DNA from 2 places in the Sporosarcina sp. P19 genome. Region 1 is predicted to be linked to the other one. Evidence: predicted binding sites of a transcription regulator. Region 1 holds the regulator's gene; the other holds the start of a gene.
What was found. The regulator LexA, encoded in region 1, represses DNA repair genes until DNA is damaged. The targets are predictions, from matches to a motif close to CGAACATATGTTCG.

Region 1 (16,777 bases):
TAACTCGGACCAAATATCTTCTGTATCCGCGAGCACAACCGAAACAAAATCCGCCAATTCTTTGTCTTGTTCGGTTTCCACGTACGGCTGATCGGGTACTGCTGAACTATTATCTAATAAATCAGTTGGATTTCCACCTAAAATGAGAAATAATATAATACCGACAATTCCAAGACCACCACCGCCTAATGCGATCGCACCTCCGCCTCTACCACTCCTCCCTCTTTGATCCTCTACATTTGAACTTTTTCTGCGTCCATCTGTTTTCATACTATCTCCCTCGTTTCGACTTTATCTGAGCTGATCTTTACATAATTATGTACATACTGCTTGATTACAATTTACCCATTTTCTTAACGAAACAAACAAGACGAACATCTTATTGGTTGAGCGATTTATTGCGAATTGGCAGATAGCTATTCCCCATGTAGAGTTTTTCCTATATACTTTACTTTAGGTTTGTAAACTAATGAAGGAGTGATTTTGTTGAGTAATCAAAAGTCTGTCTATAATTTTAACGCAGGGCCATCCGCTCTTCCACGCGAAGTTCTAGAAAAAGCACAATCTGAACTAGTAGATTTCAAAGAATCAGGAATGTCTATTATGGAAATGAGTCACCGCAGTGCTACTTATGAACAAGTACATAATCAAGCAATTGAACGTTTGCGTTCGTTATTCGCAATTCCTGAAAACTATGAAGTACTATTCTTGCAAGGTGGAGCCAGTTTACAATTTGCAATGGTACCGATGAACTTCTTAGCAGAAGGTAAAAAAGCGAGCTATATCATGTCAGGCGCATGGTCAGACAAAGCAATTAAAGAAGCAAAAGCAATCGGTGAAGTATACGAAGCAGCTTCTACAAAAGATGTGAATTATAATCGCGTCCCATCTTCCGAAGAAATTACATTTGAGGAAACGGATGCATACGTGCATATTACATCAAATAACACAATTTTCGGCACACAATTCCACGATTTCCCTTCCACTGAAAATGTTCCGTTGATCGCGGATATGTCAAGTGATATTCTGTCAAGACCAATCGATGTAAGTAAATTCGGAATGATCTATGCTGGCGCACAAAAAAACCTTGGGCCTTCAGGTGTTACAGTTGCAATTATTCGCAAAGACTTGTTGGAACATGCGAATAGCGGAATTCCGGCTATTTTGAAATATAGTACACATTCGTCAAGTAACTCTTTATATAACACACCACCGTCTTTCGGTATTTATATGTTGGGTGAAGTTCTTGGTTGGATGCAACAACAAGGCGGCTTGGAAAAGATCGCAAAGCGCAATGAAGAAAAAGCGAACTTAATCTATGACGTGATTGACAACAGCAATGGTTTCTATACAGGACATGCTGAAAAAGGCAGTCGTTCATTGATGAACATCACGTTCCGTGTAGCAGATGAAGAATTGGAAAAACAATTCTTACAAGAAGCCAAAGAGGCAGGATTCGTCGGGCTGAACGGCCACCGTTCCGTAGGCGGATGTCGTGCCTCAGCTTACAATGCAGTACCAGTTGAAGCATGTCAGGCCTTGCAGAAATTCATGCTCGATTTCCAAGAAAAATGTAAATAAATCATAAAAACCAAGTCACCTCATAAGTGACTTGGTTTTTACTGTTCCATAATTAGAAATTCTTTCGTGAATGCTAATTGCAAGGAACTAAATGTTTGGATATTCGTGAAATCTAAACCAAGCTCTGTCGAAGCTTGAGCAATTGCTGGCAAGATACCTGTGATCGTGCATTTTGTTCCTAATAAAGATAACACTTTTGTCACCTGAAAAATTTGTTGGGCTACCAGTGTATCAATTACGGTCACTCCCGATAAATCAATGAATAAATGTTCAATGTCAGCCTCTAAACTTTTTTCGGGAATACTTTCCAACAAAATGCGTGCTCGCAGTTCATCCATTTCTCCAATTAGCGGTACTACTCCAATTTTATCGGTAATTTTGATGACTGGTGAGCTCAATTCATTAATCAAACTTTGTTGAACATCGAACTTGCTATTGATATATTCATTATAGGTTTCTGCAAAACTGATATAAATCTGATCAAATGCATTATTAAGCGTTTCACTCCACCGCATATAATCTTCGAGTTTAATCTCATCTGCATTCACTAACTGAAATTTCTTTATTAAGCGCCAGTAAGTTATACGAAGCTTACTCAAAGCCTTTATTACTTCTTCTATGGGTGTATTGCTGTTCACTCTACTTAGAGCGACAACGGCTGCCCATTCTATTTTATTTTTTTCAAAGATTTCAGGATCATCAAGCAAACTACTAATGACTGTCAAATTCGTGAATTTATTTTGTTCCCGAAGTGTTTCTTCCATTTCAGGATGGGCACTAAGCGAATAAATTGAATCTTTTTCCACTTTTCTCATCGCTAGCCAGGAAGTAGTAATTTCAGGGAGTTTTCCTAGTAAATACTCATAAAGTTTAACATCGAGCTTTTTCATTTTATATCCTCCTGAACACGTTCTTCATTTCTATTGAATAAATACAATTAATTGTTTATCTTGAAAGTCAAAGATATTTAATATGACCCCAAAAACCGTTATGTACTTGTATAAAGATTCGTAATACGTGATACCATATTCTTTTTCATAGTGCGCAATTGGATAAATATACTGTTCTTCTGTTGGGATGGGCAAGTATTTCCAAGGTCTTGGAGAGGTCTTGGATTTTTCTGCATGTGCATCTAATAAAGTACTATAAAAATTCTCTACCTTTTCTTTTGATAGATCATAATATATAACAGAATCCAGTATTTGAATCGTTTCTAGATTCCTTTGCACCCAATGAACAATTGGATGCTCAATGGGTGCTAAATGAACACGTTTTAAATTATTTTGGGATGTAAGTTCGTTTTGAATATTTAGCTTCTCACGATACATAATATACAAAAACTTCATTAATTCCTCTCCTTTATAAAAGGTCTTTTAATAAAGCACTTACTTAATTAGTATACGTAACCCCACACCTATTTATATAGTCTTCTTAATACTTTGTTCCATCATACCCATACTCATCTAGTAATTCTTCAAAACTTTTATTTTTTTCACGTTCTTTTCGCTCTTGAATACGCTTTTCTTTTTCCTGTTCCAATTTTATTTCTTCTTCCGCCTTCATTTCTTGTTTCATTCCTTTTAATTTAGCTAACACATCATCGCTCATTAGATCCGAAAGTGAAGTTGCAGAATCATCTACTGTATTGCTCTTTTGGTTAGTTGATGCTTTTCGTTGTTTTTTTGACATATTTTCACTACTTTCTATTTAATAAATAATTTGCATTTCATTGTTATTATCCAGTTAATTGTCAAGGGTTTTACATTGCCCTTACTCGCTTACATTACGTACAATAGATGGAGGGGGATGTTTATGTATAGTTTACCAAAAAACGTGACGTTAATCGAGGTTGGACCGCGCGATGGTTTACAAAATGAAAAAAACAGTATTCCTACTGATCAAAAATTAGCTTTTATACATTCTTTACAGCAAGCCGGCATACAAGAAATGGAAGTGACTTCTTTCGTATCGGCTAAGTGGGTTCCGCAAATGTCTGATTCTAAAGAAATTATGGACCGGGTATGTAAAACAGGCAGGCAACTTGTCCTCACACCGAACGCACATGGTGTTGAGAATGCCTTAAAAGCTGGCGCAGATAGTGTGGCGGTCTTTGTGGGTGTAAGTGACACATTCAATCGACATAATATTAATCGCTCCACTGCGGGAAGCGTGGAGACGCTACGACCTATTGTCAATCAGCTCAAAATAGATCATCACTTTGTTAGAGCCTGTATCTCCACAGCATTTCACTGTCCGTATGAAGGAGTTATTCCACCTGAACAAACTCTGGCCCTTTGCGAAAAATTTGTCGATATGGGTGTAGATGAATTAAGTGTGACCGACACTGACGGTATGGCAAACCCTTTGGGAAGTTTTACTTTATTTAAAACACTAAAGACAAAGTTCCCAAATATTTTGATTACAGCACATTTCCATGATACGCGTAAATTAGGATTGGCTAATATTTATGCCTCTTTACAAGCAGGGGTTGATCGATTCGATACTTCTGCAGGTGGTCTTGGTGGCTGTCCTTTTGCGCCTGGTGCTACAGGCAATGTTGCAACGGAAGATGTGTTATATCTATTGCAGTCTGTCGGGATAGAAACAGGGGTTGATATGGATAAAATATGTGCTTCAGTAGATGAAGTTGCACCTTATTTGTCACGTCCTATCGATACCGCAATGTATAACTTATATAAAAGACAATAGAAAATAGAAGGGAGGATTTTGGTGAAACGTAGAGTAATGTATATTGTCGGTATTGCATCAAGTATTATTACAGCGTTTTTAACAATTTTCGGGATTCTTGTCACGAATCGACTGATGTATTTAAAAATAAAGGACTCTGAATTTATTTTGCAGCGCGAGATGATTGCTAAACGTTTTGATCATCAGTGGTTTGAAACTGTAAGAAAAGATGATATTTGGATTCCATCACCTAACGGCTATAACTTACGTGCAATTTTCTTGCGACCTTTAGATACAACGCGAACGGTTGTTATTTGCCATGGTGTAACGGAAAACAAAGTAAATTCCATCAAATATGCACGTTTGTTTGAACGCTTAGGATTTAATTCCGTTATTTTTGACCATCGGCGGCATGGTGATTCGGGTGGAAAAACAACGAGTTTTGGATTTTATGAAAAAATGGATTTGAAAGAAATCGTGACAGCTGTTCGTAAACGTGTAGGTAAGCGCGCTTTGATTGGCATTCACGGAGAATCTATGGGTGCTGCCACTACGCTGTTATACGCAGGTACGTATGAGGATGAAGCAGATTTCTATATATCAGATTGTCCATTTTCGGATTTCTCAGAGCAACTATTGCATATCATTCGTACAGAGATGCCATTTAAGACTTCCATGAGCTTGCGAATCGCCAATTTATTTTTAAAGATACGTGATGGCTATACTTCTGCAGCTGTGTCTCCCCGCGAAGTGATGAAGTTTATCGATAAACCCGTATTATTCATACACAGTATGGAAGATACTTTCATTTTGCCTCATATGACGGAAGAGTTATACGAATTAAAAGAAGGCGATAAAATGATGAAGCTTTTCACAAAAGGGGCACATGCCAAATCTTACAATGATAATCCCGATGAATATCTACAAACGGTTCATAGGTTTTTAAATCGATTCCGTTTATATTAATGACAATATTAGACAGTAAAAAATAAAAAAGCTCCGTGTTAGCAAATTTGCTGATCACGGAGTTTTACTTATTTTTTTTTAGCAGGCTTATCTTGAACTTTGTTCATCTGAGCCATCATTTGATTAATTTTCTTTTGAGAAGGTTTCTGTCCCATTTGCATCATCATCATACGTAACATTTGTTCATTAATTGGCGGATTTTCCTTCAAATAATTCATCATATATTTACGTGCTATGAAAAAGCCGAGTGCTACTCCGCCGATCAAAGCGACGACGATCAATAAAATTGCTATCCATAAAGTCATTACTGCCAAACCTCCCTCATAAAAATAGTTCGATTACATACTACCAAGAAGGATTATACAACATAGCAGCAGTGAATAGCAATGACTGTACGCAAATTGTGCGGAAGTTTTTACATCATTGTATTTTCTAGAATCATGCGTTCAGAGTGTTTAAGTGGTTTGAGCCACCCACATTCTTCCTGTTCATTCATGACTGCAAAAAAACGATCTGTAGAAGATGATAGTGCTACAAATAAATCTAAGTCTAACATTCTTGAACCTTGGCAGTACACTTCTATACTGTGTGTACCCATTTTGATGAAGACCTCTCCCTTGATTAAGTGTGTCAATCGATATTCATTATGATATGAATCCAGTTCATCAAAATTTTTCCTTAAGGTATTCTGAATGATGCTATCCAGTTCCCTTTGATTCAACCGATCACATAAATATTCAATTTCTTGATAGCTTGTAGAAGGGCCTACTGTTAGCATCTCAAATAATAAACGTTCACGCCCCATTATGAAGGATTGATACGCTGACTTGATTTTAAAAATTTCATACTTCCTCATAACGAACACCTCCTACTATCTATCATAGAACTTGTCCTAAGTAAATCGTGTCAGTTTGCGGAAAACTTCATCACTATTATTGTCGTAAAGCTGCGCAAAAAAATACACGGCTCTTTAATAATAAGAGCCGTGCGTTGTGTATACTTATTTATTTAATAGATTTGTCATTTCTTTTACAACATTTTCTACAGTAAAGCCATACTTTTCAATGACTAACTCGCCTGGAGCACTTGCACCGAAAGTATCAATTGCCATGACAGTTCCTTCATCACCTGAGTATTTATGCCACCCAAGTGAAGCTCCCATCTCAATCGCTACTCTCTTCTTAATGTTCTTTGGAAGAACAGAATCTTTATACGCTTGATCCTGCTTCTCAAATAGGTCCCATGAAGGCATTGAGACGACACTGACGTCGATATCATGCTCTTTTAGAGCTTTCTGTGCTTCAACCGCTAGACTTACTTCCGAGCCACTTGCAAGCAGTAAACCGTCCGCTTGTTCTTTAGTAGCAGGTGATACGACATAAGCACCTTTTGGTACATATTCCATCGCAAGTTCTTGTGATTTAGGCAATACTTCAAGATTTTGTCTAGACAATACTAAGACAGTTGGCGTGTCTTTTGAAGTGGCAGCTATATGCCATGCTGCTGATGTTTCGTTTCCATCAGCTGGACGGATGATAGACAATCCAGGCATTGCACGTAAAGAAGCCAATTGCTCAACAGGTTCATGTGTAGGTCCGTCTTCTCCGACCGCTACGCTATCATGTGTGAAGACATATGTTACAGGTAGGCCCATTAATGCAGACAATCGAATAGCAGGACGTACATAGTCACTAAACACGAAGAAAGTCCCACCAAATACTTTCACTCCACCGTGAAGAGACATGCCGTTTAGAGCAGTCCCCATTGCGAATTCACGTACACCAAACCATATATTACGTCCAGCATAGTCATCAGCAGTGAAATCGCCCGCGTTCTTGATCGTCGTCTTGTTTGAACCCGCAAGGTCCGCACTACCGCCGAATAAAGCTGGAACTGCATTCGCTAACGCATTGATTGACTCACCAGATGCTGAACGAGTCGCTACAGAAGCACCTGCTTCATAAACCGGCATTTGTTCTTTTAAATCGCCAGGAAGTTCATTTGCAATTGCTTGTTTAAACTGTGCAGCCAATTCTTTATGTTCATTTTCATAGCTTGCGAACAAATCATTCCATTGTTGCTCTGATTGAACACCAAGTTTGTCCGTTGCCGAATTAAAACGGTCATAGACTTCTTCAGGAACGTGGAAGTCCTCTTCGAATGTCCACTTATAATACTCTTTCGTAAGTGCCATTTCATCTTCACCTAATGGTGCACCGTGTGCATCTGCTTTACCAGACTTGTTTGGTGAACCATAGCCGATCACAGTTTTCACTTCAATGATTGTCGGTCCGCCTGTATTGCCTTTTGCTTTTTCAATTGCATCAGAAACGGATCTTGTATCATTTCCATCTTCAACACGGGCATAGTTCCAGCCATATGATTCAAAGCGCTTTCTAATGTTTTCAGAGAATGACATATCCAAATCGCCATCTAAAGAGATGTCGTTACTGTCATATAGCACGATTAGTTTATTTAATTGAAGGTGGCCAGCCATGGAAATTGCCTCTGCTGCTACACCTTCCATCAAATCTCCATCTCCGCACAGTGCATATGTGTAGTGATCGACAATATCGAAACCGGGTTTGTTATATGTTGCTGCAAGATGTTTTTCAGCCATTGCCATACCTACAGACATACCAATTCCTTGTCCAAGCGGCCCTGTCGTTGCTTCAACTCCTACTGTATGTCCATACTCTGGATGTCCAGGGGTCTTGGAATCCCATTGTCTGAAATTCTTTATGTCCTCAATAGTCAAGCCGTAACCGCTTAGATGCAACAAGCTGTAGAGTAACATCGAGCCGTGTCCTGCTGAAAGTACAAAACGGTCACGATTGAACCATTGAGGGTTTGATGGATTATGGTGTAAATGTTGCGTCCATAGTGTGTAAGCCATCGGTGCTGCACCCATCGGTAATCCCGGGTGACCAGAATTCGCTTTTTCAATTGCATCGATTGATAATGTTCGGATTGTCGTTATTGCCAGTTGATCGATTTTTTCGGTCATGCTGTACATCCTTTCCATCCTGTCTCATATGAGTGTTTTATAGTACATATTCCTTCTCTAGTGTAGTCAATTCTAGAGTTAATTACAATGTTAATCCTTTACCTATCATCAATTTAACGGTTTTTGATTCGCTCTTGCTTGTTTAACTTTATCTGGTGTTACATCATTTCCTTCTGGATCTACTACTTTGACCGATTCGATCGTTTCACGCATGCTTGTACGGAATGATTCCAAGTATTCCTTTCTCAACCGCGTCTGTTCTTTTGCCTCTTCAATCGATAATCCTGTTGTTTTCTTTTTATTTGCCAATTCATTAATACGTTTTATTTTCTTTTCTGATAGCATCTTTAAAACCCTCCAAAAGTTAGTCGTTTAATAAAATGTAAACAACCTGAAGGAAAAGTGCAACCTATTAGTGTTCTTGCGCTATAAACTCTTTATATCTTCTATGAACTGTAGCTTTACTGACCGCATGGCCTAATCCATTTAATACTGTTGCAATTTCTTCATATGTGAGACCTTTGTTACGAAGTGAGACAATTTCTTCTATTGGAAGTTCAAGTCTTTCACGCCCCGGTCCCTGGTCAATATTTCGCAGATTCTTTGATGGATCATAACCTCTGTCAACAGCACGCTTCATTCCTCTACGTATTTTTGCATTATGTAGTTTTCGTTGATATTCTTCTACGATTGCGAGAATTTCTAGTAACATGGAATCCATTTCATTCAGTTCAATCGTACCGTTTGAATGATTGGTAATCACAGTCGTTTCACTTTTAGCAATTACATGCAAAATCGCAACCCTAGCATTCCCACGTCCTAATCGTGTTTCATCTTGAATAAATACTGCATCCACTGTATCGTTTTGGATTTGATCCAACATGGATAGAAGACCTTCACGATCCATATCATATCCACTCTGCCGATCCGTATAGATTCCAACACAATCATAGGTTAGCTCAGCAGCTAATTTTTCAAGCTCCTCTTGCTGTCTCACAATAGATTGTTCTTGTGTTTCTTTTTCCGTACTCACACGGCAGTATATTACACATTTCTTTTCTGTCATTTAGATCCTACTCCTATTTCAGCTACCCGGATATCTGTTTGTTTATTAATTTTAACAGGCACACGGAGTAATTCACCTGAAACGATTTGGTCAGTAGGTAATTCATTTAGTGAACGCACCTGTTCAATCCATTGGTTTGTGGGTATATCTTCTGAGTAGTTAGAAGCCAGCTGCCAAAGTGTATCCCCTTCATTAATAACAATTTCTATGTAGTGATCTTCCTCGGCTATTTTATCAAATTGAACCCAGGCAAAAGATACACAAATTGCCAATAATACTGCGAAATAATAATTATTTTTGATAAATTCTTTAATAAAATCCATTATAACTCCTCCTCGAATTTGCGCATTTAGAATGCATGTTCGGAATACTTGTTCTTAATTATAAGAGAACATATGATTCCATGTCAAGCAAAATTAGAACCTTTGTTTGATTAGTAATCGAACACATGTTATACTATATTCAAAATAATGGTTGAGTATACCATTGCTCGCAAACTAGTAGAAGAGGTGAATCTGTTGAAGAAAATATCAAAGAGACAAGAAGAAATACTTGCTTTCATAAAAGATGAAGTGCGTTTAAAAGGTTATCCCCCTTCCGTTCGTGAAATTGGAGAAGCTGTAGGTCTTGCATCAAGTTCCACGGTTCACGGTCACTTATCACGACTCGAAAGTAAAGGTTTCATACGCAGGGACCCGACAAAACCCCGAGCTATTGAAATTTTAGATCCAGAAGGACTAGATGAACTAAAAAATGGCGTTATGCATGTGCCGTTGATTGGTAAAGTTACAGCAGGCAATCCAATTACGACGATTGAAAATATTGAAGAGTACTTCCCATTGCCGGATACATTTGGTTCCTCAGAGGATGAAATCTTTATGTTGGAGATTGTAGGAGACAGCATGATTGAAGCCGGCATCCTAAACGGAGACCGTGTAATTGTCAGACAAACGCACTCTGCAAGCAATGGTGAAATTGTGGTAGCTATGACAGAAGAAGATGAAGCAACCGTTAAACGTTTCTTTAAAGAAAAAGATTATTTTCGACTCCAACCAGAAAACTCTTCCATGGAGCCGATCATTGTAGATCAAGTTTCCATTCTTGGAAAAGTGATCGGTGTATTTCGGATGATTCATTAATGATAAAAAAAGTGTATCGAGAAACCTCAAGAGGTTTTCGATACACTTTTTTCTTTATACCAACTTCTTTTCAAGCAATTGTTCCATCGAATCTAGTATTGCAGATTTTACATGTTCATAAGTCAATCCACCTTGAATATATGCTGTGTATGGCGGTCTGATCGGACCGTCAGCTGTCAACTCAATACTGGAACCTTGAATGAACGTACCCGCGGCCATGATGACGTCATCAGCATAACCTGGCATGTAAGATGGCTCTGGGGCATATTGAGCATTAATCGGTGAGTTTTGCTGGATCATCTGACAAAACGCAATCATTTGTTCAGCGTTCAAAAAGTTTACCGATTGAATTAAATCCGTTCGAAGCTCACTGTAATGCGGTGTTGTATCCATACCGAAGCTTGCGAAAAATGCCGATGTGAATAACGCGCCTTTAACCGCCTGACTGACTACGTGTGGCGCTAAGAAGAATCCTTGGTACATCTCAAGTAACGTATCGAGTGAAGCCCCTGCTTCAGCTCCAAGGCCTGGAGAAGTCATACGATAAGCACACTTCTCAACCAAGTCTTTTCTGCCTGCAATGTAACCACCTGTTCTAGCAAGTCCACCGCCTGGATTTTTTATGAGCGAGCCTGCCATTAGATCTGCTCCAACTTCTACAGGCTCTTTCATTTCCACAAATTCTCCATAGCAATTATCTACAAAGACCACGACATCTTCTTTCATTTTGCGGATTTCTTTAATAATCGCTTCAATTTCATGGATTCTGAATGATGGATTACTTGAATAGCCTTTCGAACGTTGGATCGCTACGATTTTCGTCTTCTCTGAAATCGTCTCTTTTGCTTTCTCATAATCAACAGAACCATCCTCGTTCAAATCAATATGCTGATAAGAAATCTGAAAGTCCTCAAGTGAACCCGTATCTTTGCCGTTGCCGGAAATGATAGATTCCAACGTGTCGTATGGTTTACCTGTAATATAAAGAAGTTCGTCACCTGGGCGCAATATCCCGAACAAGCTGATTGTAATGGCATGCGTGCCCGAGATAATTTGATTTCTTACAAGACAGTCTTCCGATCCGAATACATCCGAATACACTTGTTCCAATACATCACGGCCACTGTCGTCATAGCCATAACCTGTTGAGCCTGATAAATGAAAGTCGCTTACTTGATTTTTCTTGAATGCCTGTAAGACTTTTCTTTGGTTAAAAAACGCAATTTCTTCTACTTTCTTCACATGCGGAGCGATTAGTTCTTCCGCTTCTTGTGATTTTGTTAGTAATTCTTCATTAATGGGTGTAATTTGCATATGTAGTACCTCATTTCATTTGATCATATTCTATTTTACCAGATGAAGTCTATATACCAAATGAAAGACAACAAAAAAACAGGCAAGCGCCTGTTTATTGTTCGTCTTTTAAAATAACTGGTTTTGCAGGAGCATACGTAGAAATAGCATGCTTATAAATAAGCTGTTGTTTACCATCTGTTTCTAATAGAACCGTATAATTATCATATGACTTGATGAGACCTTTCAATTGAAAACCATTTAGTAAAAAAATTGTAACGAATGTGTTGTTCTTACGTAAGGAATTTAAAAATGTATCTTGCATATTTCCTTGTGCCATTCAATTGCCTCCTTGTCCCTGTTATTTAGTTATTCCATACTCACTTCTGAAATTCCTTTATTATCTTACAAGTTGTTTGAAAAACTTCTTCCCCCGACTGATTCGCATCTACCCACTGGACAGGCAATTTATTGCGGAAGTAGGTCAGCTGTCTTTTTGCATAATTGCGTGTGTTTTTCATTACCGCTTCTATTGCCTGCTCTTTTGTCAATAGTCCATCAAAATAGGAGATCAGTTCTTTATAGCCTATTGCTTGTACTGATTGATTTTGACGAATTCCTTTATTCCAGAGTTGCTGTACCTCATTAAATAATCCCGCTTGAACCATTTGTTCTACACGCAGATTGATTCGCTCATATAGTAATTCTCTAGGAAGATCTAATCCAATAATTAAGGAATGATACATAGGCTGATTCCCTTGTTGTTGTTCATGGTCTTGCTTTGTTTGACCCGTCACTTCGAGGATCTCAAGCGCACGCACTAGACGTCTATAATTATTTGGATGAATTTTCTCTGCACTTTTCGGATCCAATTTTGCTAGTCTTGCGTGCAATACATCTGCGCCTTCTGATTCAAGCTCTCGCTCTAAACGCGCTCGCACTTTCGGATCAGCTGCTTGTTCTGTAAATCGATAATCGAATAATACCGACTGAACATACATTCCACTGCCACCGACAATAATAGGTAATTTTCCGCGAGATTGAATATCGGCAATCCATTGCCTGACTGCTAGTTGATATTCCGCTACAGAAAATGATTCTGTTGGTTCTTTTACATCAAAGAAATGATGTGGAATCCCTTGCATCTCAGAGCAATGAATCTTTGCCGTACCGATATCCAATTCTTTATATACTTGCATCGCATCACCATTAATGATTTCCCCATTTAATAGTTTTGCAAGTGCCACGCTAAGCGCTGTTTTCCCTGAAGCAGTCGGCCCTACTACTGCTAGTACCTCAACGGGTAGGTTCATGTCGCTTCATCCATTCCACGATAGTTGTATACACTTGTTTATAGTTAGTTTCCTGAAGCATCTCATGTCTTCCACCTTCATAGAGCTGAACAGTGACTCGCTGTTGATTAGCTTTATCGAATTGTTTGGCTACTTTCCACACACCTTTAGCACGGTCTCCTACTAAGTCATCTGTACCTGAAAGTAATAAAATTGGTAATTCATTCGGAATATTCAACAAGAATTCAGGCACTTCCAATGAATTCATTCCTTCAATTAAGACACGAAACAGTTGAGCAGTCGGCACAAATCCACATGCCTCATCCTCTTTGTAATCAACTACACTTTCTACATCGCGTGATAGCCAAGCAAATTCACCTTCCCCAGGAAATTGTTTTGAATATTCGCCAAACACCAAACCGTTTAAAATTTTATCCGGTTGCTCTTTAGGGAATTTATTTTCTCTATACGCGGCGAATGTAATCGCAGCATGTGCAGTGAGCTTAGAATTGGTTCCAGTACCCGATAGAATGACTTTGCTTAGCGTAGAACTGTATAGCTGGATATAGCGCCTTGCAACGAAGGAACCCATACTATGTCCGAATAGTACTGCCGGCAGCTCTTTGTATTGTAGTTGATATGCTTGATTCACTTCAAACGCATCATCCACCAATTGGTCAAATGTGGCAGACCTACCTATATAGCCGTATACATGACCGTTTTCTGTAGCCGTCTTACCGTGCCCCCTTTGGTCATGCAACGTAACGACATACCCTTGTGACTGTAAGTACTCTGCGAATCGTTTATAACGACCGCTATGTTCAGCCAATCCGTGAATGATATGCACACGAGCAACTGGCTTAGTTTCAGGTGTATAACTTGTACTATACACTTTAGTACCGTCACGCATTTCTATCCACTGGTCTGTCATGAACTTGCACTTCCTTTCGCTTCCGCAATCGCATTTTTCAAGTCATTTTCATGAATAGATTTCTCACTGTCCGTGTAACGCAACAACTTTGCCATATAGTCGGTTACTTTTGTTGCCAATGACTCCACCACATCGATTTGGAAATATAAATCCCCTTTTCTACGAATAAAGAAATCACTTGGTGATGTGACCATTTCATGATGTATTCCGTATAAGATTTCTGCACGTAAACTAATTGGCAAATTGTTCTCCTCTGCTGAAATCGCGTGGGCGAATTGGAAAATCTCATCACTATTTCTTCCATAAAACGCAGCAAGACGCGCTCCTTGCTGTGGAGTTAAGCCGAACTGAGGTGCTCGTTCCGCCTGTAGATCAATAAATTGCTTCAACGCTGCATCGTCTATAAAGTCACTTCCTGAAACGGCGATATTCTTCGTTTCACATTGCTTGATAGATGGCTTTTCTAGCTGTTCATTAATTCGATCCACTACGATTTCCGCCATCTGCCGGTAGCCTGTTAACTTCCCTCCTGCAATCGTCAGCAATCCAGGAACTGTTTCCCACACTTCATCTCTTCTTGAAATTTCAGATGCATCCTTACCTTCTTGCGCAATCAATGGACGAATTCCTGCCCACGTAGATTCCACATGTTTTCGTTGAAGATGAATGCTTGGGAATATTTCGCGTACCGCATCAATGATGTAGTGTATATCATCTTCTGTCGCTGTAGGATGCTGTTTATTATCCGAATAAAATGTATCAGTCGTACCAATATACGTTTTATTATCTCGTGGAATGGCGAATAACATTCTCCCATCCGAGTTATCAAAATAAATTGCTTGCTGCAACGGGAAGATAGATTGATCTACTACGATATGGACACCTTTCGTAATATGCAATTGTTTTTTGGGTTTGCTGCTGATTCTCTTCTGCAACTCGTCAACCCACGGACCTGACGCGTTGATCACCATAGAAGCCCCTACGGAAAATCGGTCGCCGGTTAGTTGATCACTTAAGACTGCCCCAACGATACGATCTTTCTCAAAGTTGAATTGTTCGCACTTCATATAATTTAGGCAAAGCGCACCTTTTTCTGCTGCTTTCTTCAGTACTTCAATCGTCAAACGTGCATCATCGGTCTGATACTCCACATAATGCCCGCCACCTTGTAACCGTTCCTTTTTCAGTAATGGTTCAAGTTCAACCGTTTCTTCTTTCGTCAACATCTCACGTCGTTCTGCAGGCTTTACACCTGCTAGTAAATCATAGATGAGAAGTCCAGCCGAAGTAGAGTACTTGCCATACGTTCCTTTTTGATAGATCGGCAATAGCATAGGTCTTGATTTCGTGATATTTCGAGAATTACGGAAAACGATTTCTCGTTCCTTTCCCGTTTCTGCCACTATTTTCACTTCCAATTGTTTTAAATAGCGCAAGCCACCATGTATCAGTTTTGTTGAACGGCTAGATGTTCCCGCCGCAAAATCTTGCATATCAATAAGGGCAACCGAAAATCCTCTCGCAGCCGCATCCAATGCGATACCCGCACCTGTAATCCCTCCACCGACAACTAAAACATCGAATGAAAAGTTTCTCAAGTCCTGAATTCTGCTTGATCTTTCTAATGTAGAAAACATATAATCGCTCCTTTCTGATGTGCTCTGTTACATCACTCGTTTAAACATTTTCTCTAATTCATACGTTGTAAAATGGATCAATACCGGACGACCATGCGGACATGTATAAGGATTATGACAAGCCCCTAGATCAGTTAGTAATCGTTCCATATCTTCTTGCCTTAAGTAATAGTTTGCTTTAATAGATTTTTTACAACTCATCATAATGGCGCTTTCTTCACGCAATTTCTCGACATCGACTTTGCGTTTCTCAAGTACTTGCTCAATCATCTCTTCTATAATCGAGGTAGCTTGTCCTTCAGGAAACCATGAAGGATACTCTTTCACGGTATACGTCGCTGGCCCGAACGCTTCTAAAAATACACCAACTTCTTCCAATGCGTCTTTACACTCTTCAATCTTTACTTGCTCATCAGCTGAGTAATGAAAAACCAAGGGTAAAAGCAATTGCTGACGTTCACCTGCATCCACCTGACCAAGTTTCACTTTAAAATATTCATATTTAATTCGTTCTTGCGCTGCGTGCTGATCAATCAAATAAAAGCCATCTTCATTTTGGGCCACTATATATGTCCCGTGAACTTGTCCAATCGGTGCAATTGAAGGGAAATGATTTATTTCCTGCTTTTCCTGCTCATAGATACAAGGCTCTTGCGGCACGGGTTCTTCCTGCGTTTCAAAAATAGCTTCTGGGAAGACCGGTGTTGCTTGCTCTATAATAGGCTCTTCCACGTGTGCAATGGATGGCTGTATTTCTTGTCCTTCTAACGGGACCGTCACTTCCGGCCGGCGATAAGAAGGTGTCCAAATCGTCTGTTGTTCTGAGTCTCTTTTAACAGGCTTCTCTTTCTTTACAGCGTCGGGGATAATAGTGACTCCTTGAATAGCCTCTCTGATTGCTCCCTTTATTAAAGAGAGTAACTCCCCTTCTTTACTGATACGGATATGTCGCTTCGCAGGATGGACGTTGACATCTGTCAAAATGGGATCTGCTGTAATATCAATGACCGCAATGGGAAACCTACCAATAGGTAAGTACGTATGCAACGCATCGATAGCTGCTTGCGTTCCCGCATAGCTTTTAATCCAACGACCATTCATTAGAAGTGAAATATAATTTTTAGATGCGCGTGTCATCTCAGGAAGTGTAATAAAACCCTTCACCTTGAAATCAGCA
Region 2 (16,777 bases), on a different contig from region 1:
TTTACGGTTCGATACAAATAGTCCGCCGCTTCTGTGCTAATAGCCTGGATCACATCCCGCTCATCTTCCACTGCCGAGTACGCAATTTTCACTTCTTCGATTTGATATTTGTGCTGCAAGGATTTTGCTAATTGATTATTATCATGAAATGGATCGATGATGTCGATTTTCACGTAGCCATTTTTTTTCGCTTGCTGTAGGAGCCGAGAAACCGTCGGCCTTGAGACGCCTAATTTTTTTGAAATAGCGAGCTGGGTATAATCAAATTGATAGTAAAGTTTGGCTGCTTCTATGATAAGTTGCTTTTTATCGATCTCCAATGCAAGTCCCCCTTATGTAACGGCCTAATCATGAGTCCGAATCTACATATCCAGGCCGATTATACCACAGACGTTAACCAGCGGAAAGCCGCTCTCACTCTTCTTCCTCGCGAGGCAATTTTTTTACTCACTAAAGTTCAGCATCAGCTTCTCTGGTAATCCGTACACTTTCAGGACTCCGATTAATCCAATGATGACAGGGATAAACAACTACTACCGTTTAATTCCAAAAACCTCTCACATCACAACTAACAAAACTCATTCTCTATGATTTGATTCTTATACTCATCAGCTCTGTTTTGGATCAACTTTTATTTTCTTATATCCTTTTACAATATCAAAAACACTTATGAAAAACATTATTCAAACAAAAGGATTTGTTAAAGATAAATCGACTCGTGAAATACCCCCTACTAAAGGAAAGATAATAATTAATATAAAGAAATACGTCAATAATATAACTTGCCATAGAGGATTGAATCTTGAGACATCCTCTTTTTGAAAGTAATTCATAATGAGGCTGATGAAGGAAATCAATAGTATGAGTCCAATAAGTATTGATTGGTATATATATATAAGAAACCAACTTTGGGAAGGAATCATAAATTAGTAATAATGTTAGTACTACTAGTGCTATAATGCCCCAAAAGTGACGTCTCCGTAAAAATTATAGGATCAAATAGCAAACTACAACAGTAAAGACCGTGATTAACTTCAGCATCTTTGGCAATTCATATACGCACCAAACAACAAATCCCCTCATTCATGTCCATTCATGACACAAACAAGGGGCTTATTTTTGTGAAAATCACTTCTCATCTTCCTCATCACACGGTGGCTTCCTAACAATCGTCTTCCCACTCGAATACAACCCACTCGCTGACAACCCCATAATCAACCCGCCTAGAATTCCCGACTTCCAATCATGCGGAAACAAGTAGAAGATCCCGCCACCAATGCCTAGTAGTAAAGAAAAGATCGGAATCAGTTTCTTTGGCAATCCATTCATTTTTAAAATTTCTGTTAATCCGATAATAACGGGGATCAGTACAATATCTGAAACTTCCAATGCGTGTCCTCCTCTTTTTCTATTCTATTCAGACTGTATGCAAGATGAATCGGCGTTTTGCATAGAGTGTAGAAGAAAGATTGATGAAAGGAGATGCCTATGGTCACAGGATTGCTCATTATTTTAAGTTTGGTGCTATTGCTGCCATTTACAATCCCTCGCATTGAACGTAATTTGGAATTGTTTTTATTCGTCATGGGTTGTGCTGCGGCATTTGTTAGCGGAGTGTTTCAGTGGGAGTTGTGGAATAAGGCGTTACACGATCCTTTGCATATTACGTTTGCGGTCCTTGTAGCAGGAATCGTGTTTCGCTGGATACGACATCCGTTTGAGAAAGCAGTATTATCAGGGAGCAGAATCATTCCATTCCGCTTATACTTAGCGCTAATTATTATGGGATTAGGCTTAATTTCCAGTATTATCACCGCGATCATTGCGGCGCTAGTCCTCGTAGCTATCGCGTCCGTCTTGCAAATGGACCGAATATCAGAAATCCGCTTTGTGATATTAGCGTGTTACGCAATCGGCATGGGCGCGGTGCTGACACCGATCGGGGAGCCTCTTTCAACGATTGCAACAAATAAACTGGATGAAGACTTTTATTACTTAATGAACTTGCTTGGTACAGATATTATAGCCGGTGTATTCGTCTTCGGACTGCTCGCATTCTTCCTGATCCGCCCACGCAACCGCTCGCGGCACCGTTCTTCCGGACAAGCGGCAGAGTCATACATAAGTATTTTCGGGCGCGGAGTGAAAGTGTATATATTTGTTTTGGCTTTGACATTGCTTGGTGCGGGATTTGAGCCATTGATCACACTATACTTACTTGATCTTCATCCATTGACGCTTTACTGGATCAACATGATTTCAGCTGTACTCGACAACGCGACGCTCGCTGCTGCGGAAATCAGTCCCGCGATGGACGAATCCACGATCCAAGCGCTGCTACTCGGTTTACTTATTAGTGGCGGGATGTTGATTCCGGGTAATATCCCCAATATCATTGCGGCAGGTAAGCTTAATATTCGCAGTGGCGAATGGGCACGGGTCGGTGTACCGCTTGGATTGCTCGCGATGGCCGTCTATTTTGTTATTCTACTTAGCAGACAATGAAAAAAGACCGCGTTGTGAAGTGCACCCCAAGAGTTAGATTGCGACTCTAACTTTAGGGGTACCTCAGCTGGCGGTCTTTTCGTGTTACTCGATTACTTTCACCCAGACTCTATACTTTTTGTCATCCGTCTGAACCAATTTAGTATTAGGACTCGGTGCGTTATTCTTCTTTGTGAAACCCGTTTCAAACGAAGGAGTTTTGATACTCTCCCCTATGTTCTCCTCGGAAGGCATGCCGATTCCAATTGCATCCGTTACCGTCCATGTATCATCTTTCTCTTTGTTCAACTTTGCGACAAATATTTCTTCCGTGCCATCCAATATCCCTTTATAGACATTGATTACTTTATTATTATCAACTTCCAACGTTCGATACACTTTCACGACTTCCGCAAAACCTTCTTCAGCATGAAGCTGTTCAATTGCCTCTTGTGGCGTATTCGATGTACTGTTCTTATTTGCGGTCTGACAACCAGTGAGTACCACCGCCATAAACGTAATATAAAATAGCTTTCGAAGCATGAGATCCTCTCCTTATCTATTTTATTGAATACCCTATTGTCGGCTATATTCAATCCTCATTTTCTTATCTACATTAAAAAATGCGTTCTTTCTTTCCTTCTATTATCTTGAAATGTACATCTGATGTTGATCCGCTATAGATACGATCCGGCACGTTCGAGACGTCCAAAATTTCATTGAGCTCAATGAATTCTGTCCGATTCCCTTCAATTGTCATCTTATAGGGACCTGCTATATTCATCAGTGATACCATTTTCATTTCATCTTGGCCAAACCCACTGTCCAAGAACTCCAGCTCGAAAGATACGGGGTTTTTGCTGTGATTTTTCAAAGTCAACTGGCAGTCCCCACTCATCCGTTCATTATCGTCCAACGTATCAAATGCGCACTTGCCTTTCTGGTCGTAGGAAATGGCTCCAATACCGCTCGCTAATGTTTCTTGATACGCCGTAATGAGATATACCGGGATCAATGCATACAGGAAGAGCACAAGCACAGCTAACACAACATAAAATTTCTTCAATCCGTAAATCAGCAGCGCCATCGCGATCAGGAATAAAAGAGTGCCTACTAGTCCTTTCCAAACGAGTCTGTCATCGGCTTGAATGGGAAACGACATGAATGTCACGGTAGCTCCGATTAACGGATTATTTGGGTAGGGGAAAAATAAAAACATGCAAATGGCAAGAAGTACCACAGCACTTATAAGTGCGGTTCTATTTTTTATCACGGTGTTTCTCCTTCTATTTGAATTGAAAATGGTTCATCTTCTTACTTCTACTTATTGAGTCTGTCTGCGATCGATTGAAGGATTTCATTTTTGCGTTCTTGTAGTTTAAGGAATTTCAATGCAAACCATACAGTGAAAATAAGGAATGCGATCGGGATGATGTATATGAATACGCTTAAAATAGATAGAAACGAAAAAATCAGATTGTTGTCGTTGTGCATATGTATTTCCTCCTTTCACGATTTATGTTGACTGCTCCTTTTTTGGAAACAGATAAGATACTAGCAATAAGGCTATTGCGGCTCCCCATCCTATATACATCCATAGATTTAACAAGTTTTCAGGGATCGTATACGCCACTTCCGTAATATACAGTATCAGACGAACGACCTGTGAACCCAATACAATGAAGAGCGCCAAGTATTGCAATACATCGCGGGTGTTTTTCTTTTGTTTCTGCACTTGTACGACCTCCCACTGCTCAGGATAGCGATTTCTCCATAGAAACTACGGCAATCGACGTACCATCCGTTCTATGTAGTACAGATTCTTCACACACGTGATAGCCGATCGATTGATAGAGTGAGATGTTTTTCGGCACATCTGCTCGCACTTTGCATACTATTACCCTCTTCCCTTGTTGCGTCGCATACTCCTCTAAATATCGCAGTATTTTTTTCGCGATGCCTTGACCTTGTCTTTCTGGCACTACAGAGAATCTAGAAAAATAGAGGCTTTCATCTTCCAATCGAAAACGAACCATCGCGACCGGCTCCTCTTCTATATAGCCAATCAACGCCTCTACACCACTTTGCATTTCAGCGGCGATACTTTCGACGGTTTCTTTCAAAGCACTCGTCGGAGGTGTGGCCTGCTCATATTCACGAAACGCGCGAATCATCACGTCACGGATGATAGGAACGTCAGATATGTTCGCTTTTATAATGTTCATAACTGTCCTCATTTCATTTTATATTAATTATGAATAGATAGAAGTGAATGCCGCCATATCTCCATTCTCAAACAGCTCGATCGTTTCATACTCTTTGTCTAAGTAAATTTCATAGAATTGCTGTTCTTGAAAAGTTTTTGATTCGCCTTCGTCTTGATTTTTATCATACAGAATGTGCAACGTGTCTCCATCGCTTTCTACGTCAAAGTTGGTAAAGTCCACGGCGTAATCTTCCTGATTTTCATGAGAGGTGTTAAAATAAATGACCAATTTATCGTCTGACGTGTCGTAAAATAAATACACGCCATTTTCAGCCTGCGCGTGTTGGTAGAATACCTGATCACCCTTATCCAAGTCCTTCATGGTGACTTCCTCGTAAGATAATGTTCGATTCGTATTACATCCGATCAGTAACGCTGCACAGAGAACCATGACCAAAAGTTGTTTCATCAACTCTCCTCCTGTCTTTGGTGTTCTGAAGAGTGAATAATACTTTAACTACCTCTAACACTACTATTTCCCATGTTTTCTGTAAAGTGAGTACAAAAAAACACTGCGGGGAAAGCAGTGTTTTGAAAGAAGAAGAAAGGGTAACTCAATCACCGTTACTATCTTGCATTTAGCTCAGAGAGTAGTAGAGACGCGACCGTGTATTGAGCGATTGCAGGCCTTGATAGAGCGGATATCACGTAACATTGAGCGATCAAGCATAAGCTATGAGCGCTTGAACGAATGTATGAGCGCATCCACCTGAAATGTTAATCCACGTTGGCCCTATCCTACCGCTCAACGATACTTCACCCAACCACCATCTTGTTTCTGGTCACTCCCACGCTTGCTTAATCGCCCAAGCACAAACGCGCCGGCGACTAGACCAATCATAGTATTCGTTTTCTTATTGAACACTTGCTTCATCATCAAGTTCATATTTTGCGGACGCTCCGCCAGTCTGCGCATGAAGTACCCGTACCAATCCTCGCCAAACGGTACGTATGTACAGAAATTATAGCCCTCTTTCGCCAACTGCAACTGCAACTCATGGCGGAAGCCGTACAGCATCTGGAACTCGAATTGATCACGTGAAATATCATGTTCTTTCACAAACTGCTTCACATGATTGATGATGTTATGGTCATGTGTCGCAATCGATGTAAACGCTCCGTGCAATAAGTGTTCTTCAATGATCTTAATATAATTTTCATCAATATCTTGTTTATCTATATACGCAACGTCCGGTGACTCTTTATACGCACCTTTTACTAGACGGATGCGTGTATCGTTGTATTTTTTCGTATCACCCAACGCCCGGTGAAAATAAGCTTGGATAACGGTTCCGACGTTTTCATAGCCCTTTGCTTTTAATTCGTCTAGTAAACGGAACGTCGGTTCAAGTCGTGAGTGATTTTCCATATCAAAATTAACAAACATTCCTACCTTGTTTGCTCGTTTGACGATTTCTTCTACTTGTTGTTCGCAAAACGCATAATCAATATCGAGGCCGAGCTGTGATGGTTTGATCGAGATGTGCGCATCTACTTCATGTTCTTGGATTGCGTCCACTACCGCTAAGATTTGTTCTTTCGCTTCAATGGCCTCGCTCTTTTCGTACACAAATTCACCCAAATTGTCGATCGTGCATGAAATGCCTGCTAGATTAAGTTCTTTGACACTAGTAATCATTTCTTCGATGTTAGTTCCTGCCACGACTTGTTGGGCCCCTAGTTGAAAGCCGTATTTTTGGGCAGCTTGATTCAGTAGTTGATTTTCAGATAAACCGATAAAGAAGTTTCTTAGCATAGTTTCCACCTCATTTGTATATTTCGTATATCGAAATTATAACACTATTCCGTCATGTAAGCCTATACATTTGTTTATTCAGTTATTTTCAAGTTCCTATGAACGGTAGCATTCGGTCTGCTGGACTATTCGGTTTAATGATCTCCTGTAAATCGAGCAAGGGAATCGGAAAATATGGGAAGCCGGCTACGTAAGGTGAAATTTCGTATAGTTGGAAGTAGACCACTAGACTCGTGTCTGCGATGTAGAAATCTTGATCAGGTTTGATTTTAGTGAATGGCTCAAGCACCGGAGTTTTCCATTGCTGAATATGGCGTCTGACATATTCCGATATCCGCTGCACATAAGGACTGCCTGGCTTGAACAGATCTTGTAGATTGTATTGCCTTCCCGTCTTCGTATCAAACGTCAGAGATTTGACGTAGGTCATTCCATGCGCTCCACCAGTGAACGAGTAGACAATTAAGTTAATACTAAAGAGATCACGCTGATTATTTTTGATTTCGTACGTTGCGACCATCTCCACAAGACTTGGGTCATAATAATTATTATCCTCTAGCATTTTATTCATTTCCTTGAACAGTACTTGATTTAGTTTCTGTTGAACTTTTGGATCATCCAGTTGTGTGATGACGGGATAAGACACATCCACTTTTGGCCTTCTATTTGATATGTGATACGTTTGAATAACAGCAGGATTTTTCATCATTTCATCCTTCCCAAGACATTTGTCTACTATATGCAAGGGACGGACAGAAAGTTTCTCGCTTTTTTCGGGGTCGTATGATAGGATAAACACTGACTGATATAAGGATGTGAAGTAAAATGATCAATATTACATTACCTAAACCGGACGTAACGATCGTTCGCAGAAAACAAGAAATGGGACCTGATGAAACGCCAATTAAGCCAATTTATGGTTTCATCGATTTTCATGATATTCCACGTGATAAAGGCGGCCTTTTGTTGTTCTTCAACCAAAGCGACGAGTTATTATTCGTAGGAAAAGCACGAAAATTACGTCCACGGCTAAAAAAGCATTTTGAAGACCAAGTGTCTCCATTACGTAATCACCGTGAAGAAGTAGCGAAAATTTCCGCTGTTATTATCGATGACCCAATGGAACGCGAAATCTACGAAACGTACGTAATCAACACACAGCAAGCTAAATACAACGTAGAAAAAGCATTTTTCAGAGACTGAGCTGTCTGCCTTCGCAGACGGCTTTTATTTTTGGTTAAAAACCATCTGCTCCTTTCGATAACTGGACATCTACCACATCTGCTACATGAATTCTTTCCGTTCCGAATGGATCACGCAGCACAATGGTCATCGTCTGCAAGTCGAGCGCTTCAATCTCCCCTTGATGAAAGCGAACTTCTCCATCATGCCAAGTTTTAATCCATGTCTCACCACGTCTGCGCCAAGCTATTTCAAGTGTCTCTTGCATCGTTTGTAGTTCCCAATCGGTTAACTCGGGCCGTTCAATATACTCATCTTCCCATTGCCAATCGCGTAGTCTCTCGAGGTGTTCAGGCAGCATGAGCGACGTCCACTTCAATTTCCCTCTATCTCGGTTCCTTTCCATCACATATTCCCCATTTCCTAAGCGTATGTATGTTCGTATTATACAGAACGTACATTCGAAATTCAATGGTAAAAAAGGCCATCGCTTTACATGCGATGGCCAAGTGTTTATTTAGGTAATTCGAATGAACCGACAAACACTTCCAGTTCACGCGCCATTTGATTGGTCTGCGTAGAACGTTCTGAAATTTCTTCTATACTCGCTGTCGTTTGCTCGGCAGCTGCTGCAATATTATTGGTCATGTCTTCAATATTTTGTACAGCGTGCGTCAAGTGCTCAATCAACTGTACCGCTTCTGTTGATTTCGCGGCTTCTGACGTCATCAAGTTTGAGATATTCTTGATTTCCGTGACAGTTTCTCCAACTGCCACGGAAATATTACTCAATGACTGAGACGTAAGCTTCACTGTTTCAGTACCCTTCGTGATGTGTTTCGTATTTTCCGATGTAGAAGTAATGACTTGCTGGATGCGATCCGAAATATCCTTCACCAGCTTCTCTACTTCGAGTACTTCCTGATTCGATTGCTCAGCCAAGTTCCGTACTTCTTCCGCCACTACCGCAAAGCCTTTACCGTGTTCACCTGCACGCGCCGCTTCAATGGATGCGTTCAGTGCAAGTAAATTGGTTTGAGCTGCAATTCCTGCGATGGAACCCGTGATGTTTTGGATCTTCGTCGTAGATTCAACCAAGTTTTGAATCGTATCTCCAACTTGTTGTGAACCATTTCGAATTAATTCCATATCATAGCTAATTTCCTCTGCGCGTTTCGCGCCTTCTAGTGCAATCTTCATCGTTTCATTGGAGTTAACGAGCATCGAATCAGCGCTTTGTTTCGTATTGTCTAAACCACTTGCTAATCCCGTAAGAATACCCGTTGCGTGCTCCGCAGTTGACGTACCTTCCGTAACAGCTGTGACGACTTCTTCAATATTATGTGCAACCATCGTAATCGCTTCACGCATTTCAGAAAGTGATGCAGAAGTTTCCCCTGCGTTTTCGGATAAATGCTGCGATGTCGTATTCATCGTCGCGATCATATCTTGTAGGTTCACCGTCATACGATTCAGTGTACGAGCCAAGTCGCCCACTTCGTCTTGTGATTTCACTTCTGTCGGTTGGACCGCCAAGTTACCATCCGCAATTTCCTTCGCCTGCTCAATTAAGCTCGTGATCGGCTTAGTTTTCCGGCGAATCAAGAATCCTGTTCCAATTGAAGCAAGTATCATAGGAATAATACTGATCATGATTCCGTCGCGTACAACGTCCCAAGTACGATGTTTGACGATGTTGGCATCGAAATCAATTACGCTGACTGCGATGATTTCTTTACTCGCATCCTGGTCTTCGTGTATTGGCGCATAACCCGAAAGCCGCTCTATACCGCCATACTCGTAAGGCTGAGAGTACGTCGAATGTCGATGTTCGAGTAGATCGGCAATCGCTTCTTTGTCTAAATGGAACTGGTCTCCCGGCTTAAATCCACTTGCTTTCAGATTATCGTCGAGGGCAATGATTTTTCCATCCAAATCCAAAATATATTGTGTTTCAAATATATTTTTGTGTTCAGTTGTCCAGTTCAATGTCTTCCCAAGTTCATTTTGTGTGTCGACGTCACCAGCCAATGCCTTTTCCATATCACCAGGTCGAATCAATCCAGTAGTAATATTGGCGCAGCCGTACGCCTCAATTCCTGCAGCATCATACAATTTGTCATAAGCAGTCTTATATGTAGCAAGTGATGTAATGATTAACATCACCACCAAGATTCCAGCTATAATAGAACCTAGCTGAAACGTTAACGAATCTTTAACTTTCATCAAACCTTATGCCCACCCTTCCTATTTGGTTTATCTAGTTCATTCGTTGTCTTTATCATACGCTATCAGTCTACAATTAAAAAGAAGAAAATGAAAAACTCTTTAATTTTAAAATAATGAGTAAGATGTAGGTATTATTATCGTGTCACAACTGTTTTATTTCGTATATAATATTGTATGATGAATAGTATATAAGCATAAAGTTTTTTGAAGGAAAAGGAGGTGTTCTTTTTTGACTGAAGAACAGACAATTTTCAATTTGGTACATTTAATGGATCAAGTGACAAATAAAATGCTGATCCGTTTCCAGCAAGAATCCAAGCTGTCCCTAGGAATCTCCCATATTCTTGTATTGCTAGAGTTACATAACAAAGGTGAACAACGTCCTTCTGACTTGGCTGAGACACTAGGCTTCACGCCCGCTTCATTGACGCACTTGTCGTCAAAGCTCATTAAGAGCGAATTTATTACGTTGCGTAATGATGAAGAAGACCGACGAACAAAGTATTGGGAAATAACTCCTAGAGGCCTAGAGATTTTGGGCGAAGCGCAGAAATGCGGAGTAAAAGTGCGTTCGGAGTTCTTTAGTCACTTATCGGAGGCTGAACGAAATAGTTTAGTCCAAATTTACACTAAATTAAATAACACGTTTGTTTGAGAGAAGCTGTTCCGTTGTGGAGCAGCTTTTTGTATTGGTAGAGCTCGTTGCTCGATAGATACGCCCGTGCGCTCTATGGCGTGTGGTATTCGCTCTATCTATGGCCGCGTGCGCTCATACTTTTACCACGAACGCTCTATAGCACGCGCTAGCCGCTCTATCAAACACCGCGTGCGCTCATACTTCCACCACGAACGCTCTATAACACGCGCCAGTCGCTCTATCAAACACCCCATCCGCTCATACTTCCACCACGAACGCTCTATCACACGTGCCATCCGCTCTATCAAACACCCCATCCGCTCATACTCCCACCGGCAAACGCTCTATAACACGCGCCAGCCGCTCTATCACCCCCCCACCCGACCATACTCCTACATACAAAAAAAGACTGCCCCATAAATCAGGACAGCCTCGAATGTTGTTTTAACGTAATTTGATAGACCCACCGTCTACCATCATCGTTTGACCCGTGATGTAAGAAGCGTCTTCGCTCGCTAGGAATACTGCTGTGCGACCGATATCTTTTTCTGGATCGCCTAGGCGTCCAAGTGGGTTTCTCGCAAGAATAGCTTGATAAGATTCCGGATTCTCTTGTCCCCAATGCTCAATGCCTGGTGTTTTGGCAATTGGGGAAATCAGGTTACACGTGATGCCATATTGACCCCATTCATTCGCCGCCACTCTTGTGATCCCGCGGATGGCTTCTTTCGCCGCAGCGTATGAACCTTGGTTCACATCGCCATTTAATCCTGCGCCGGATGAGAAGTTGATCACGGTTCCTTTTGACTCTTTCAAGTGCGGAAGAGCCGCTTGCATCAAGTAGAGCGTTGGATAGAATCCTGTATTGAACGACAGATCTATGTCTTCTTGCGTCATCTCTTCAATAGATTTCATACGTGAAGCATGTGCGTTGTTGACTAAGATGTCCAATTTTCCGAGCTTCGTTACAACTTGCTCGACAATGGAAGGTAATTCTTTTCGAACAGTTAAGTCCGCTTGAAGAAAAATCGATTGCGGAGAGATTTTCTGCAATTTTTCAATCGCTGCGTCGCCTGCTTCTTTGTTTAAGTCAACGATCGCGATAGTCGCGCCTTCTTTAGCGAATGCTGTAGCAATGCCTAACCCGATGCCGCCAGCTCCACCTGTAATGATTGCAACTTTTTTGTCTAATTTCATATGTACCATCTCCTTATTGATTATAGTTTAACATTAAATCAATTTCAGTGTACACTAATTAACCTCGACAACGCGCAAGCCTATATGAAAATTTCTGTCTGTGGAACTGCCGACGGTTTGCCGAATAAATAGCCTTGGAATAGTTGATAACCTTTCGCTTTCAACCATTCAAAATCTTCTACTGCTTCTATTCCCTCTGCTAAAGGAATCGCATCCACCGCCAGTGCTTTATCAAGAAACTCCCCTGCTATAAGCTGCTTAGCAGGATCAGTCGCCACACCTTGCACATACTTAATATCGAGCTTCATGTAGTTCGGTCGAAGGAAAGAAAGTACTTCAGCCGTGTTATAACCTTCCCCAACATCATCGAGGGCATACTCGAATCCTTTTGAATGATAGTACTCCAAAATCGTTTTTAAATGGTCCATGTCTTCCACTTTTTCCGACTCCACTACTTCAAAGATTAAACGGTATGGGTCAATTTCTAATTCGTTAGCTAAAATAATCGTCGATCGCAAGCAAAACTCCGGCGAATAGATAGAGGTTGGAATGAAATTAATGAATGCCTTTTGCGTAATATGTTTGGCATGGCGAACTGCTGTTAGACGACACACTCTGTCAAGAGCATATAATCTACCGCGCTCTTTTGCCGCGGAGAAAATTTCATTCGGATAAATCACTCTACCGTCTTTATGATAGAAACGCGCGAGCAATTCGTAAGCATAAATCTCGAGGTCGGGTGTAACAATAGGCTGATAATGGCTCGTCAATTGTTCATCTTGAATGACTTGATCAATCCACTGCATTTCGACTACGTGCAGGACTTCCGAGAGAGGCCGCCAGTCGGTTTGGTCGAGACGAAATTGAATAGTATCCATTTCTACTGCATGATCGACGCAAAAGTCGTATAATTCTTTTATCCCTTGTTCTTTCACATGAAATGTTTGATCTTCCTGGTTCACCAGCATATGAGCTCGTTTCAAATGATCTTCTATTGATTCGAACAGTGCTGTTTGCTTACAATTTTCAAATGAGACTTCATAATCAATCTCACGGACAATGCAACCTTTGCAAGGCATGTATTTCACCCCTTCAGTATTTGATGTGAAAATCATATCATATTTCAGGTACTTTTCTCACATAGGGGTGTGGAAATATAGTTTTTCTAGTTAAATAGCAGGCCAGTGTTTAGATTACTTTCATTTGTGGAATGACAAGGATATAGAACGTTTACACGTTTTGACGGAAGTTAGACGTTCAAGTTAGAAACGCACTTATTATGTGGAGGTGACTAGATTGAAGGTGCTCTTGTATATTAGTGCCATAGTCGCCGTTGCGGCTTTAGTGGTTATCGCAATTGCTATTATTAAAACAGCCAAAGCGGTCAAAGAAGCAATGACAGATGTAAAAGAAACGATGAAACGTGTGGAACTGAAAGTGGGCGGCATCACGGATAAAGCCGATCAACTCATGACTCAGACGAACCAAATTGCGGATGATGCGAATGCAAAACTGCAATCGGTTGACGGATTGGCGGCTTCAGCGAAAGAACTTCGCGAATCCACCCAGTATGTGCAGAACTCTATCGCTAAAATGGCGGATCAAGTATCAGCGCCTCCTGGCAAGTATGCCAAGTTGATGGAGCAAACGACTGCATTGTCAGAAGTGGCATCAAAAATGTACTACAAGATGAAGCAGAATAACGGAGAGAGGTGAACTTGATGGATTGGGTACTAGGAATAGGCGTATTGCTCATCGGCATCGCGCTAATTATTGTCGCAATCGTGTTAATTAAACCACTTGGAAAGTTGACCGAAGTATTGGAAAGCGTCAAGAAGACGACCGATACCCTACCGTCAACGGTAGCGGAAGTTACGGGTCAGACTCAGCAAATTCTTCATACGACGAATGATACGATTAGTAATGTAAACAAACAGATTTATGAAGTAACACCGGTCTTCCAGATCGTTGGGGATGTCGGCGAAGCTTCACGTGAAGTGACGACTGCCGCACTCGATACAACGATTCGTTTTAAAGATCGTGTAGGAAATGCGAGTGAGTTTGTTCGCGAGAAAGAGTATAAAGGATTGTATGGAGTGGCTACGTTGGCATTTTATTTGATGCAACAACGTAAAGAGCTGAAGAAGATGCGACCATAAGTGGAAGAGCTGTTCAGAGGGTCTTGTAGAGACTTTGTGAATGGCTCTTTTTCTATGATAAGAGGAGAAACCGTTGATTGACGTACTAGGCGGACGCTTTACTACACGGGAGTCGCCATCCGAAACAAAGAACAACTACGTTACGGCACATAAATCTTATAATGCAATTGCCACCGTTCATTCAATTCAATCGTTATTTTTTAATTAATTTTATACTATCTTGCTTACCTTTGAACTTTATAGTGATTCTGTATTCATCGTCCTCATATGTTTCATTATTAACAGTCCCCACTAAAAAGGAAATCGTGTTACCTTCAACTTTTGTCTTCATATCTTCAACATTCCCCGTAATCACGCCATCGTTACCTTCCAATTCAATGTCAATGTTATTTATATCCTCCCGAGATAACTCTAAATCCTTTAATTCGATTTCAACCCAATTCACCTTTTTTCCTCGTACAATATTGGATTGTATATGTAGCTTACATTCCAATACTTTCCCTCTCCATAAAAAACTACTTCATCAGAAACTACTTTTTGTGTGGTGGATGCACAAGCCGTTAACACGAGTATAAGAATAATGCTTACTATCCCTTTACACTTCATAATTAAACCCCTTTTTTGAAAAAGTTTATTTCATACTCACACTTTTCCCCCCTTACACTAACCATCCTATTCACATAATTGAGATGTAGTCTCTACTATTAGAATCCAAGTGTAAAAGCAAGAACTAGAAAAATCACTATACCTACACTTCGGGTAATCCATCCATTTATAGTCCAATTCCCCCTATGAGGATCCATTCTGCTCCAAATCATAAAAGCAATTATTAAAAAAGAAATAAACAATACCCAATTTGTCCAAACGTTATTAAAGTACTGTAAAGCCATAAAGCTAATTATTGCGTTTACAACAACAACAAAGACGGCATTTAGTATCAAGCTTAAGAGAAATGGTTTCCCCTGCTTACATATTCTTTCGCTAACGCCATATGAATACTTCCATTAATTGTTAATTGTCAATATTATAACACCCATCATTAATTTGATTATAAAATTTCTACTTTTTAAAATCGTGTAAGTTAATCTACCTGACATAGTTTTACTATTCATACTCAAAAATTTAACACTCGCCTGAACACAACACCCCAAAACCTAAAAAAAGACTGAAGGTCAAGCCCGATTGGGATTGATCTTCAGTCTTTTTCATCACTTAAAATGACGCATTTTCTGGTGCTGGTAACTTTTTTTGTGGGCGACCTTGTTCTGCACGATCCTTAGCAGCGCTCACAGATTGCTTGCGCTTCTTAAAGATGTAATAGCCTAACATGGCTGAGCCGTAGATGTTACCTAGTTTCTTGTTTTGCTCTGATGTGTCCTTGTGGTCTCCTTTTTGTTGAACAGAAGACGACACGTCCACTAACGAAGAAGTAAGTTGGTGTGTAGATTCTCCAAGGTCACCGATTACTTTGAACAATGGAGTCAGGTTTTCAATCTTAGTATTGATATCTGCTAATGAATCATTACTGTTTTTAATCAAATTTCCAGTTTCGTCCAATATACCGTCAAGTTGTTTCGGAAGCGCTCCTACTGTCTCATCGACGTCGTGCAGGATATTTCCGACTTGTTGTAATACCTTAGCGAAATAGATAGCTAAAATAACGAAGGCGATACCGATGAGTATGACGCCAATTCCAACGAGATCCATTTTCATACCTCATTTCCATTTACGTATTTTTTAAACTCTTCTTACCGCGTTGCCATGAATCGTAAACTTGGACACCAAACTCTCCATATTGAATGGCTTGAACGAATTTTTCCGTTCCTGGAAGAGAACCATCCTCTTCAAATTGTCTTGTCCGCTTGTTTATTTCTTCACTCAAGTACTGGCTTGAACGTCCGATATTTTCAATAGAAGAAAATAGAGGTGTCGTTGCAGCGAGTTTCACTTGAACATCTGTCGCCAGTTGTTCAGTCTCATTTAAAGTTCCATATAATTGCTCAATGCTCTTGTCGAGCTCTGCCTCTACCCCTTTTACTGTTCCCATAACTGTCAGCAATAAGTTCGAAGACTTCGTTAGTAACAATGAAAGGTAGATGGCGACAATCAATACCGAGATTGCGATTAATAATAAACCAATATACGCCATACACACATCCTCCTCTCTAACAAACTACATACACCTTATCATTCTATACCACTCTCAGTTTTTCTAAAACATTAATCATCCGAAGTTCTGCGATATGAGTGAATGAATTTAATTTTCGTGTGTAGTGAGAGCGAACGGAAACCAATGGTGATCACGAGATTACTACTTCTTATGTTTAATTTATATAGAAAAAGTTCAAACACTAATATGTAGATAGTGGATACACATTCACAGAATTCATTACCTGTAGTGTATGATCTTTCATCTTCAACGCAAAAAATCCTATGCTCCGTATGAGGGAGCATAGGATTTTTTGTTATTCTTCATGTCGTCCGACACAACGCTCGCATTCGTACATTACAGACTCTTGCTTTTCCTTGAACTGGTTCCCACATTCCGTACAAACCTTTTCCACCATTTGTCTTTTCTGCTCTGTGTTCTTTTTCATCGTCCATTCCCCCATTCGTTTTATTGTGATGCGCTGTACTGATACAGCGACTTTTCTTAAGACTAATATATAACAGAGTCGTCAGATTTGTCACTCTTTTCGGACGAAATCTGTTATTTTGCGATGGAATCCAAAAGAGCACGACGAATGAAGGTATTATAAAAGATGAAAATAAAAATGGCATGTCAATATCGAGACATACCATTTCTTTCCCCTTTACATCAGCAATCCGTAAACCATTACAGCTGCGATGATGACAAGAGTTATGAC

Region 2: the regulator LexA is predicted to act here: its motif matches at 8,117-8,130, upstream of CSV74_RS13975 (YolD-like family protein).

The regions. Positions count from the first base shown of each region.
Region 1 covers NZ_PDYR01000001.1:405,400-422,176, reverse strand. Annotated here, with positions in the region: gene ypfJ (KPN_02809 family neutral zinc metallopeptidase) at 1-270, opposite strand, end outside; gene serC (3-phosphoserine/phosphohydroxythreonine transaminase) at 487-1,581, shown strand; gene CSV74_RS02065 (STAS domain-containing protein) at 1,620-2,471, opposite strand; gene CSV74_RS02060 (hypothetical protein) at 2,502-2,927, opposite strand; gene CSV74_RS02055 (YqkE family protein) at 3,013-3,270, opposite strand; gene CSV74_RS02050 (hydroxymethylglutaryl-CoA lyase) at 3,394-4,290, shown strand; gene CSV74_RS02045 (alpha/beta hydrolase) at 4,312-5,235, shown strand; gene CSV74_RS02040 (YneF family protein) at 5,304-5,540, opposite strand; gene sirA (sporulation inhibitor of replication protein SirA) at 5,651-6,091, opposite strand; gene tkt (transketolase) at 6,236-8,242, opposite strand; gene CSV74_RS02025 (DUF896 domain-containing protein) at 8,351-8,587, opposite strand; gene CSV74_RS02020 (YneB family resolvase-like protein) at 8,655-9,308, opposite strand; gene yneA (cell division suppressor protein YneA) at 9,305-9,631, opposite strand; gene lexA (transcriptional repressor LexA) at 9,827-10,447, shown strand; gene CSV74_RS02005 (methionine gamma-lyase family protein) at 10,502-11,761, opposite strand; gene hfq (RNA chaperone Hfq) at 11,856-12,080, opposite strand; gene miaA (tRNA (adenosine(37)-N6)-dimethylallyltransferase MiaA) at 12,121-13,053, opposite strand; gene CSV74_RS01990 (alpha/beta hydrolase) at 13,037-13,963, opposite strand; gene CSV74_RS01985 (glycerol-3-phosphate dehydrogenase/oxidase) at 13,960-15,600, opposite strand; gene mutL (DNA mismatch repair endonuclease MutL) at 15,628-16,777, opposite strand, start outside.
Region 2 covers NZ_PDYR01000015.1:24,182-40,958, forward strand. Annotated here, with positions in the region: gene CSV74_RS13920 (DNA-binding transcriptional repressor DeoR) at 1-320, opposite strand, end outside; gene CSV74_RS13925 (hypothetical protein) at 1,129-1,389, opposite strand; gene CSV74_RS13930 (DUF1646 family protein) at 1,489-2,505, shown strand; gene CSV74_RS13935 (hypothetical protein) at 2,590-3,027, opposite strand; gene CSV74_RS13940 (bL19 family ribosomal protein) at 3,101-3,757, opposite strand; gene CSV74_RS16790 (hypothetical protein) at 3,805-3,978, opposite strand; gene CSV74_RS13945 (hypothetical protein) at 4,001-4,219, opposite strand; gene CSV74_RS13950 (GNAT family N-acetyltransferase) at 4,239-4,709, opposite strand; gene CSV74_RS13955 (hypothetical protein) at 4,737-5,159, opposite strand; gene CSV74_RS13960 (proline dehydrogenase family protein) at 5,496-6,506, opposite strand; gene CSV74_RS13965 (DUF3298 and DUF4163 domain-containing protein) at 6,595-7,215, opposite strand; gene CSV74_RS13970 (nucleotide excision repair endonuclease) at 7,332-7,709, shown strand; gene CSV74_RS13975 (YolD-like family protein) at 7,744-8,094, opposite strand; gene CSV74_RS13980 (methyl-accepting chemotaxis protein) at 8,202-9,914, opposite strand; gene CSV74_RS13985 (MarR family winged helix-turn-helix transcriptional regulator) at 10,147-10,572, shown strand; gene CSV74_RS16675 (hypothetical protein) at 10,695-10,871, opposite strand; gene CSV74_RS13990 (SDR family NAD(P)-dependent oxidoreductase) at 10,999-11,751, opposite strand; gene CSV74_RS13995 (EAL domain-containing protein) at 11,832-12,830, opposite strand; gene CSV74_RS14000 (DUF948 domain-containing protein) at 13,054-13,467, shown strand; gene CSV74_RS14005 (DUF948 domain-containing protein) at 13,473-13,910, shown strand; gene CSV74_RS14010 (hypothetical protein) at 14,104-14,355, opposite strand; gene CSV74_RS14020 (DUF948 domain-containing protein) at 15,123-15,617, opposite strand; gene CSV74_RS14025 (DUF948 domain-containing protein) at 15,637-16,059, opposite strand; gene yhfH (protein YhfH) at 16,376-16,507, opposite strand; gene CSV74_RS16680 (hypothetical protein) at 16,724-16,777, opposite strand, start outside.